2 regions of the Stenotrophomonas sp. YJH_SMC_65 genome follow, and region 2 is predicted to be linked to the other one. Evidence: riboswitches for the same ligand, from Rfam matches in the RefSeq annotation. Region 2 holds a riboswitch; the other holds the start of a gene.
What was found. Region 2 has a riboswitch for cobalamin ahead of AC5P7A_RS11025 (epoxyqueuosine reductase QueH). Riboswitches for the same ligand answer to the same signal wherever they lie in the genome.
Positions count from the first base shown of each region.

Region 1 (5,136 bases), on a different contig from region 2:
CGACGGCTGGGTGATGGTGGTCGGAGGTTTCTCCAAGACACTGGCGCCGGATTACCGCATCGGCTGGCTGGATGGCGGCCGCTTCGCCGAGCGCATCGCGCTGCTGAAATTCCAGTCCACCGGCGGCGAGCCGCAGCTGCTCGGTGACGCGGTCGCGGCGTATCTGGAAGCGGGCAGCTACGAGCACCACCTGCATCGCATGCGCCGGCTGTACCGCGAACAGGTGGGACGGCTGCGCCAGCTGGTGGCCGAGCACTTCCCGGCCGGCACCCGCGCCACCGAACCGCAGGGCGGATTCCTGCTGTGGCTGGAACTGCCGGGCGTGGATACGCGCGAGCTGTTCGAGCGAGCGCTGCAGGAGGACATCGTGTTCATGCCCGGCCAGGTCTATTCACGTGGCGCGCGATACCGCCACTGCCTGCGGCTGTCGTGCTGCCAGACCCTGGATGCGCGCTTCATTGGCGCGGTGGAACGACTGGGCGCGATCGCGCGGGAGCTGGCGGCCGCAGCAGGGTAGTGCCGGCCGCTGGCCGGCAACATCGGGATCACCGGGTGGATGCGGTTGCCGGCCAGCGGTCGGCACTACCCAGGATCACTCGAGCAGGTGCGCGCTCAGCGCTTCGCCATCCGCACCCGGCAGATGCGGCAGCCGTCCCCAGCACGGCATCGGCAGGCGCTGCTGCAACGTGGCGATGTTCTCATCCTGGCGCTGCATCGCCGGGTCGATGTGGTTGCCGATCCAGCCCAGGCACTGCACGCCGCTGGCCTGCAGCGACTGCGCAGTCAGCCGCGCATGGTTGACGCAGCCCAGCCGCATGCCCACCACCAGCAGCACCGGCAACTGCAGTGCTCGCACCAGGTCCAGCTGGTCCAGCGTGGCCGAGACCGGCGCCAGCCACCCACCGACGCCTTCCACCACCACGATGTCGGCCTGTGCGCGCAGTCGCGCGAACGCAGCCACGATCGGCGCCAGTTCCACCCGCACGCCGTCCTCGGCAGCGGCCAGCTCCGGTGCCAGCGGCTGCCGCAGCGCATACGGGTTCAGATCGGCATAGTCCGGCACCGGCCAGCTGGCTGCCTGCAGCGCCAGCGCGTCTTCGTTGCGCAGGCCCTGCCCCAGGTCTTCGCTGCCGCTGGCCACCGGTTTCATGCCCACCGCGCGCAGGCCGCGCCGGCGCAGCGCCTGCAGCAGCGCGGTGCTGGCCGCGGTCTTGCCGATCTCCGTATCGGTGCCGGTAATGAACAGGGCGGGCGGCAGCGTAGCGGGCAACGGCATCGATGGGCTCCAACAGGGCAACAGAGCGTGCATTATCGCCGGCCCGGCGCGCTTGCTAGACTGCGGGCATGTTCGCCAATGCCTCGCTTACCGGCAGCAAGCCGGAACAATACGCCCAGCTGCTGGAACAGGCCCGTGGCCTGGTCTACGCCGAGTCCGACCGCATCGCCAACGCGGCCAACCTCTCCGCACTGGTCTACCACGCCCTGCCCGACCTGAACTGGGTGGGTTTCTACCTGTACGACGGCACGGAGCTGGTGGTCGGCCCGTTCCAGGGCCTGCCGGCCTGCGTGCGCATCCCGCTGGACAAGGGCGTGTGCGGTGCCGCCGCCAGCCAGCGCGTGACCCAGCGCGTGGACGACGTCGATGCCTTCCCCGGCCATATCGCCTGCGATTCGGCCTCGCGTTCGGAACTGGTGGTGCCGCTGCTGCGCGGCGATGAACTGATCGGCGTGTTCGACATCGACAGCCCGAAGATCGGCCGCTTCGATGCCGATGACCAGGCCGGCCTGGAAGCCATCGCCCGCGTGTTCGTCGAGGCGCTGGGATGAGCGCACCGAAGCTGCGCAACATCGGCCCCAAGAGTGCAGCGTGGCTGCGCCAGGTCGGCCTGCGCAGCCGCGAGGACCTGGTTGCGACCGGCGCAGTCGGCGCCTTCGTCAAGGTCAAGCGCGCCGGCTTCAAGCCCAGCCTGAACCTGCTGTACTCGCTGGAAGGCGCGCTGCTGGACTGCCACTGGCAGGAACTGAGCGAGCCGCAGCGTGAGGCGCTGGTGCAGGATTACGAAGCACGCATCGCCGCGCATCCGCTGAAGGCGGCCGGCCCGGCGTCGGGTCCGGTGCATGAGCAGCGCTTCGATGCCGACGATGACGCGGAAGACAGCGTGACCGAGGATGCGGACGAGGATTGACCGCACCGGTAGTGCCGGCCGCTGGCCGGCAACTGCGTGGTCTTTTCAACATTCCTGAGACTGCCGGCCAGCGGCCGGCACTACCGATGGGTTACGGCTGCTGCAGTTCCAGCAGCTCGCCTGCCAGCCCGGCTTCGCCACGTTCCAGCCGTACCCGCAGGCGCGTGCCGTGGTCGATGCGCAGTGCCCAGCACAGCGACATCGGCAGGCCGCAGACCTGCGACAGCACCATGCGCAGCGGGCCGCCATGGCTGACCACCAGCGTTGGCACCGGGTCGTCATCATCGAGCAGTCGATCCAGCGCGCGCGCGATACGCCGCTCGAAGTGGCCCCAGCTCTCACCGTTGGGCGGTGGGTATGCATGCGGATCGGCATGGAAGGCCGCCAGTGCATCCTCCGGCAGGTCGAACAGCGACTGCCCGTCCCAATCGCCGAAATCCAGCTCTTCCCATTCCTCCTCCGCTTCCACGTCCAGCCCGCGCGGGGTGGCCAGGGCCATCGCCGTGTGCAGCGAGCGCAGCCGCGGCGAACTGATCACCCGTTCCCAGGGCTGCGCAGCGTAGGCGTCGACCAGTTCCTGCGGCAGGCGGGCCAGCTGCGGTGGATCGCTGCGGCCATCGAGGAACTCATCGCGACCGTTGCCGGCATGGCGGACCAGGTCGAGGATCATGCGTGCGTCCTGTACAGGCAACGCGGGAACAGCGGAAAACGGGCGGACATCGGCAACGGCACCACGGGATCGAGGGACCATTCTAAGGGCACAGCAAAGGCAGTCGGGTACGCTCGACGCTACGGGCCGCCTGCGATGCCGTAGACTGCGCGCACTTCCAGGTGACCTGCGGCCACGGCCGGCAGGTTGAAACGGGAAGCCGGTGACGCGTGAATCCACGCCAGGCCGGCGCTGCCCCCGCAACGGTAAGCACGTCAGTTCCAGGCAACAACGCCACTGTGCCGCAGGCATGGGAAGGCGCCTGGACGGTGGCCTCGCGCCACCCGGCGGCAAGCCCGGAGACCGGCCCGGAAGCCTCAGGTCGCGGTGCGGTGGGCATGGCGCTGGATGACCGCAGCCTGCGCTGCGGCGTCGGCGCATGCCTGCCTTCGCGGCTCCTCCCCTTCGCCACGCGGGCGTGCGTGGCACCTGGAGTCCCCCATGAAGCTGCAGTCCCGAATGCTGTCCCTGGCCGTGCTGGCCGCCCTGCCCGCGCTGGCCCAGGCCGCCGATGACACCACCGCGCTCGACCAGATCCTGGTCACCGCCACCCGCACCCCGATCGCCCTGCAGGACAGCATCGCACCAGCCCAGGTGATCGACCGCGCGCAGATCGAATCCAGTCAGGCCACCTCGTTGCAGGAACTGCTGCGCGGCCGCGCCGGCATCAACCTGACCAATGCCGGCGGGCTCGGCAAGCAGAGCTCGCTGTTCCTGCGCGGCACCAACTCGGGCCACACCGTGGTGCTGGTCGATGGCGTGCGCATCAACAGTGCCGACCTCGGCCTGGCCATGTACCAGGACCTGCCGCTGGCGCAGATCGAACGCGTGGAAATCGTGCGCGGCCCGCAGTCCAGCCTGTACGGCGCCGACGCCATCGGTGGCGTGATCCAGATCTTCACCCGCCGCAACCAGGGCGATTTTGCTCCGCACTTCCAGCTCGGTGGTGGCAACAACGGCCTGCGCGAAGCTAGCGGCGGCATCGGAGGTGGCACCGAACGCGGCTGGTTCGGCGCCGACATCGCCTACCAGCATTCCGATGGCGTCGATGCCTGCCGTGGCTCGGCGACGCTGTTCACCGGCTGCTTCGCTGACGAACCCGACCGCGACGGCTACCGCAACCTGTCCAAGAGCCTGCGTGGCGGCTACACCTTCAACGACCAGTGGAATGTGGAAGGCAGTGCGCTGCGCGCCGACGGCAAGAACCACTACGACGGCTATTACAACTACTCGGAAACCCGCCAGCAGGTGCTGGCCGGCAAGGTGCGCTACACCCCGTCCGGGCGCCTGGCGTTCACCGCCAACGTCGGCCGCAGCGACAACGAATCGGACAACTTCGGCGACTTCGGCGCACGCGGCAGCGCGCAGACCCACCGCGACAGCGCCTCGCTGCAGGGTGACTTCACCTTGACCGGAAGCCAGCTGCTGAGCACCGGCGTGGACTGGAGCGAAGACAACCTGGATGGCAGCAGCGCGGGCTACCTCGTCGACAGCCGTCGCAACACCGGCGTGTTCGTGCAGTACCAGGGCCGCTTCGGCCGCCATCAGCTGCAGGCCAGCGCACGCAACGACGACAACCAGCAGTTCGGCAACCACGCCACCGGCAGTCTCGGCTGGGCAATGCAGCTGGACCACGGCCTGCGCGTCAATGCCAGCTACGGCACCGCCTTCAAGGCACCGACCTTCAGCGACCTGTACGACCCGTGGAGCGGCGTGCCGACGTTGAAGCCGGAGAAGTCCAAGAGCGCCAACCTCGGTGTTTCGCAGCAGGGCCAGGGCTGGCATTGGGGCCTGGACGTGTACGAGACCCGCATCGATGACCTGATCACCTACGATGCGTCCACGATGAAAATGCAGCAGGTGGAGAAGGCGCGCATCCGTGGCGCCGAACTGACCGGTGGCGTGCTGCTGGCCGGCTTCGACCTCAACGCGCAGCTGAGCTACACCGACCCGCGCAACCGCACCCATGGCAGCACCCAGTTCGACAACTGGCTGCCGCGCCGTGCACAGCAGACCGCGCGCCTGGACGTCGACCGCCGCTTCGGCGATTTCCGCGCCGGCCTGACCGTGCAGGGTGCGGGCAAGCGCTATGACGATGCCGCCAACGCGGTGAAGGTCGGTGGCTACGGCACGCTGGACCTGCGCGCCGAGTACGCGCTGACGCCGGCGTGGTCGCTGCTGGCACGTGCCGCCAACGTGTTCGACCGCCGCTACGAGACGGTGGCGTGGTTCAACCAGCCC
Region 1 covers NZ_JCAFSR010000003.1:155,210-160,345, reverse strand. Annotated here, with positions in the region: gene AC5P7A_RS06780 (aminotransferase-like domain-containing protein) at 1-517, shown strand, start outside; gene bioD (dethiobiotin synthase) at 593-1,276, opposite strand; gene AC5P7A_RS06770 (GAF domain-containing protein) at 1,345-1,827, shown strand; gene AC5P7A_RS06765 (TfoX/Sxy family protein) at 1,824-2,186, shown strand; gene AC5P7A_RS06760 (histidine phosphatase family protein) at 2,278-2,856, opposite strand; cobalamin riboswitch at 2,999-3,221, shown strand; gene btuB (TonB-dependent vitamin B12 receptor) at 3,337-5,136, shown strand, end outside.
Region 1: another riboswitch for cobalamin. It lies ahead of btuB (TonB-dependent vitamin B12 receptor); the one in region 2 lies ahead of AC5P7A_RS11025 (epoxyqueuosine reductase QueH).

Region 2 (5,136 bases):
CATGCGATGGCACCGCGCGAACTGGTGCGGCTGGGCAGCGATACCGAATCGCTGGTGCTGGCACGCGCCGTACGCCGCCATGTGGAGCACCGCATCCTGCTCAACGGGCATCGCACGGTGGTGTTCCGGTAATCGCCCATCCCGCGTCCGCCGGGCATGGCCCGGCGCTACCCACGGGTGTGATCCGGTAGTGCCGGCCGCTGGCCGGCAACTGCAGGGATCCAGGCGTTGCCGGCCAGCGCCCGGCACTACCGTTGTGGGTCAGGCGGTCGCGATCCCCGCCTTGCCCAGCGCATCGCGCACCATCGCGTCGTTGGCTTCGGTCACCGGCCGGGTCAGCTCCCACAGGAACTTCACCCGGAAGCCGGACTTCACCGCATCCTGCGCGCTCCACAGCACGCAGTAGTCGCGGGCCAGGCCGCATACGTGCACTTCGCGGATGCGGCGCTCGTGCAGCCAGCCGGCCAGGCCGGTGGCCGGGCGCTCGCCATCGGGGCCGTGGTTCTCGCGGAAGGCGCTGTACGAATCCACCTGTTGGCGTGTGCCCTTGCGCAGGATCAGGTCGGCCACGGTCCAGTCCACGCCCGGGTGCAGCGCGGCACCGGCGCTGCCCTGCACGCAGTGGTCCGGCCACAGCGTCTGCGGCTGCGCGTGCAGCAGGATGGTCTCGAAGGGGCGTTGGCCGGGGTGCTGGCTGGCGAACGAGGCGTGGTCGGCCGGGTGCCAGTCCTGGGTCGCCACCACGGTGCGGTAGCGGCGCTGCGCCAGCAGATCGGCGATCGGTGCCACCAGCGCATCGCCCTGGTCGCAGGCCAAGGCGCCACCGGGCATGAAGTCCGGCTGCAGGTCGATCACCAGCAGGGCGACATCGGCGGGCAGGGCGGTCATGGCAGTTCCGCTACAACAGAAGGGGCGACCAGCGTGGCCGCCCCATGCCTGCACGTCAATCGCCCTGTGGCGTCCCAGCGTCCTGCCCGTAGTACAGCAGGCCGATCCTGATCCGCTCGCGGCCATTCTCGCGGCGATGGCGGTTGGCATCGCGAAGCGAGTACACGCAGCCGCAGTATTCCTGCTGGTAGAACTGCTCGCGCTTGCTGATCTCGATCATGCGGCTGGCGCCTCCGCCCTTGCGCCAGTTGTAGTCCCAGTACTGTAGGCCTTCATAGCGCGAGGCGGCGCGGATGCCGCAGTCGTTGATCTGCGCCATGTTCTTCCAGCGCGAGATGCCCAGCGACGAACTGATGGTGTCGTAGCCGTGCTCGTGCGCATACAGCGCGGTGCGCTCGAAACGCATGTCGAAGCACATCGTGCAGCGGATACCGCGTTCGGGTTCGTTTTCCATGCCCCGCGCACGGCTGAACCAGTTGTCGGTGTCGTAGTCGCAGTCGATGAAAGGAATGCCGTGCTGCTCGGCGAAGCGGATGTTCTCCTGCTTGCGCAGCTCGTATTCCTTCACCGGGTGGATGTTGGGGTTGTAGAAGAAGATCGCGTAGTCGATCCCGGAGGCGGTGATCGCCTCCATCACTTCGCCGGAACAGGGCGCGCAGCACGAATGCAGCAGCAGGCGCTTGCCGTCGGCGGGCAGGGTCAGGGTGGGGCGTTGGAGCTCGGTCATCGTCAGGTACCGCATGGACCGCCGGCAACGGCGGTGGCCCATGCATCAGTGCGTGGGTGAACGGGTCTGGCCGGATACCGTGAACAGGACGCGCGCGGCCACACCGCCTGCACGCGCAGGACGACGACGGCCCCGGCAACCTCCCCGCGGAGATTCCAGGTCGAGTCAGGGGACGGTCGTGTCCCCCGGCCGGGGCCGGTATTCGGGCTGATGGACACGGGCCGCAGCCCACCTACTACCCGCCGCTTCCCAGGCGCGAGCCCAGTGCTGTTGGCAGGATTCGTTTCCATTCACCGCTGCGGGGCAGCTCCGGAATGGACGCGCGAGGCGCCTTCACCGGATTCCCGTTTAAATCCCTCCCCGCGCCGCAGCGATGGGAGGGATACCTTCGGCGTGTGCAAGGTGGACCTGTTGGTGGCGCCGGTCAAGAGCGCAGGGGTCAGAACCCGCTACGCTGCAACGGGATCCGACCCCAGCGGAAGGAAGGGGTCGGATCCCGCTGCCACGCAGCGGGCTCTGACCCCGGTCGGGATGCACCTTCAATGCCCCGCGGCCGCCCGCGTGCGGATGTCGTCCAGCCGCTGGTCGTGCAGCAGGCGGCCGTTCTCCCACACGGTCACCATTGCGTCCTCGAAGCCGTCCGGCAGGGTGTCGTCGCCGTTGGCCGGCAGCGGCACCGTGTGCAGGCTGCCATCGTCCAGGCGGCGCAGCAGGCGCATGCGGCCACGCTTGCTGGCCTTGCCGGCGTCGGTGACCGGATCCTTGTAGACGTCGATCCACTCACCCTCGACCCGCGCCGCCGAGCACTTCAGCGCGAACTTCTGCGTATCGCGGTCCAGCCGCTGCAGCAGCGCACCGCCCATGCCGAAGGCCACGTTGTCGGCGGCGTAGCCGTCGTCGGTGATGCGCTGCAGGATCGCGCGGATGGTGTCCGGATTGATGCCATCGCCCTGGATCACCCGCACGTGGTTGAGCACGCGGTAGCCCTTGCTGTTGAGGCTATGGCCGAACGCTTCATCCAGCCGGTGCAGGCTTTCGGCCACCACCTCCACCGGGTCCCCCGAGTCCGGGCGGATGACCAGGGTGGCGCCCGAGGCGATCACTTCATCGCGCAGGGTGGTACCCCAGTGCTCGCTGATGGCGCGGTAGATGTCATAGCTGTCCGATACCACCGCCACGATCGCACCGGGCGTGCCGAACTGGCGCAGCATGTTGCGGTAGGCGTCCACCTCGCGCTCGCGGCCCCAGCTGGTGATGGTGCTGTGCTCGGCGGCGGGAATCGAATAGCCGGCCATCGGCGCGTGGTAGTGCGCGCGCGCCAGGCACAGGGCCGAGACCGTATCGGTGCCGAGGAAGTTGACCAGGTGCGCGGCACCGCCCAGCGCGGCCGATTCCAGGCTCGAGACACCGCGCGCGCCGAAGTCATGCAGCTTGAACGGCAGCTGCCCCTGCGGGTCGTCGCTGGTCTGCTGCAGGAACGCGGCAATGGTCTGCCGTGCGTGCCAGCTGATGGTGGCCACGGTGACCGGGTACCACACGCGCAGCAGCAGCGTTTCCAGGTACGACGGCACCCAGAACGCGGCCGGATCGGTCGATTCGATGGTCATCAGCGCCTGGTGGGTGGGCACCACGCTGCCCTCGGGCACGGCGCGGATGCGCACCGGCAGGTGGCCGCCAAGCCGGTCGACGATATCGCGCCAGCCGGCCTCGTTGAACGGTTCGCCATGCGCGGCGAACACCGCAGCAGCGTCGTCGATGTCGGCGTGGGTGACCGGCCGTGCCAGCGCGTCCTTGAGGATCGCCTGCAGGCCGAAGAACACCGTGCGATCGTGCAGGCCGCCACGTGATTCGACGTAGAAGAACGTGGCATCGGTACCCGGCGGGTACTGCAGCCAATGGCTGGCCTTGTAGCTGTCGGTGTTGAGGAGAAGATTATCGAGGTAGTGCATGACGGAAGCTCCTTCGCGTCGGGTGGCACCGGCGGTCTATCCGCCAGTGGGAAAGCCGGGCCGGTCAGCCGCGGCCGAGGAAGTACTCCAGGATGTGCAGGTGGTCTTCGAACAGCTGCGGGCCCATGTCCAGTGCTTCACTCACCGGTATCCAGCGTGCCTTGTCGGCATCGTCGCCACCGCGCACCGGCGGCAGCTCGCCGGCCGGAAACTCGAAGTGGAAACCGTGGGTGATGGTGCGGCCACGCTGGCTGCGGTCCGGGTGGTCGAACACCTGCTGGCCCTTCAGCGACCCCTTCAACACCGGCAACGGAATCTTCAGCCGGGTTTCCTCGCGCAGTTCGCGCAGGCAGCTGTCGAGCAGGCTCTGTTCCTGGCCGACGAAGCCGCCGGGCAATGCCCACAGCCCCTTGCCGGGTTCCGAGCGGCGACGCACCAACAGCACGTGGCCCGAATGCACCACCACCGCATCGGTGGTGACGAAGGTGGGCGCGTAGGGCGCATCCTTCCAGGCGGCCTTGTACTGTTCGATGAAGCGGTACTCGGCCACCAGCTGGCCATACGCAGGCGCACTCTTGCGGAACGCTTCGAGCATGTCGTACACCGGCGCCGGCACATTGCCACGCAGCATCAGCAGCGCGCCGTGGAAGTCGACGTCGCCCGCTTCGAACAGGTAGCGCCGCAGCTCGGTGGCCGACAGGGTGGCGGTGTGCTGCACGTCCACCAGCGGCCACTGCGGGAACTCGCGCAGGTAGTAGCTGGACGCATCCTTGTCCATGCCGATCAGGCCCACCCTGGCATCGGCGGCGGCACCGTCGTTGCGCAGGGCGTCAGCCACCTGGCGCTGCACGTTGGCGATCCACTGTGCTTCGTTGTACAGGTGGTCACGCAGCGGGCGGATCAGCAGACGGTCGGTGTGGCCGTCGAGGGCCGCCTGGATCATCACGGCGCGTTCGGCCACGGTCCAGGGATTGCGCAGGCTGCGGGGGGTATCGGCAGAGCCGACCAGGAAGATCAGCTTGCGGGCCCGGCTCAGGGCCAGGCGGGCAACGGCGGCGTGGCCGTTGTGGAAGGGCTCGAATCGCCCGATGAAGACGAGATAGTCGAATTCCATGAGAATCCCTCATGTCGTTGTGGCAGCCGCGGGTCTGTCCCTTGGCTTGCTGCAGATGCTACGCCGATGGCGGGGCGGGTCAAGCCTGCAGCCGTGCTTTCTGCTGAACGGCGCATTGCGTGCGCGGACTGCGCCGTTGTTCTCAGGCCCTGAGAAGCCCCTGCGCCATACTGCAACCCACGCGGCGGACGGCATGCTCGGGGGCAAGACAGTGGCGGACAAGTACTGCGATCTGGTCATGAAAGGCGGCATCACCAGCGGCATCGTGTACCCCAATGCGGTACTGGCGCTGGCCCGCGAGTATCGCTTCAAGAGCATCGGCGGCACTTCAGCCGGCGCCATTGCGGCAGCGGTGGCGGCTGCAGCGGCCTGCGGCGATCGCCGCCAGCAGGCCGGCGAGCAACTGGCTGGCGACGCCGGCTATGGCGGGCTGTCGGCGGTGTCGGCACAGCTGTCCC
Region 2 covers NZ_JCAFSR010000005.1:122,893-128,028, reverse strand. Annotated here, with positions in the region: gene purU (formyltetrahydrofolate deformylase) at 1-132, shown strand, start outside; gene pncA (bifunctional nicotinamidase/pyrazinamidase) at 262-888, opposite strand; gene AC5P7A_RS11025 (epoxyqueuosine reductase QueH) at 944-1,630, opposite strand; cobalamin riboswitch at 1,792-2,021, opposite strand; gene AC5P7A_RS11020 (nicotinate phosphoribosyltransferase) at 2,155-3,564, opposite strand; gene AC5P7A_RS11015 (bifunctional nicotinamide-nucleotide adenylyltransferase/Nudix hydroxylase) at 3,629-4,678, opposite strand; gene AC5P7A_RS11010 (patatin-like phospholipase family protein) at 4,872-5,136, shown strand, end outside.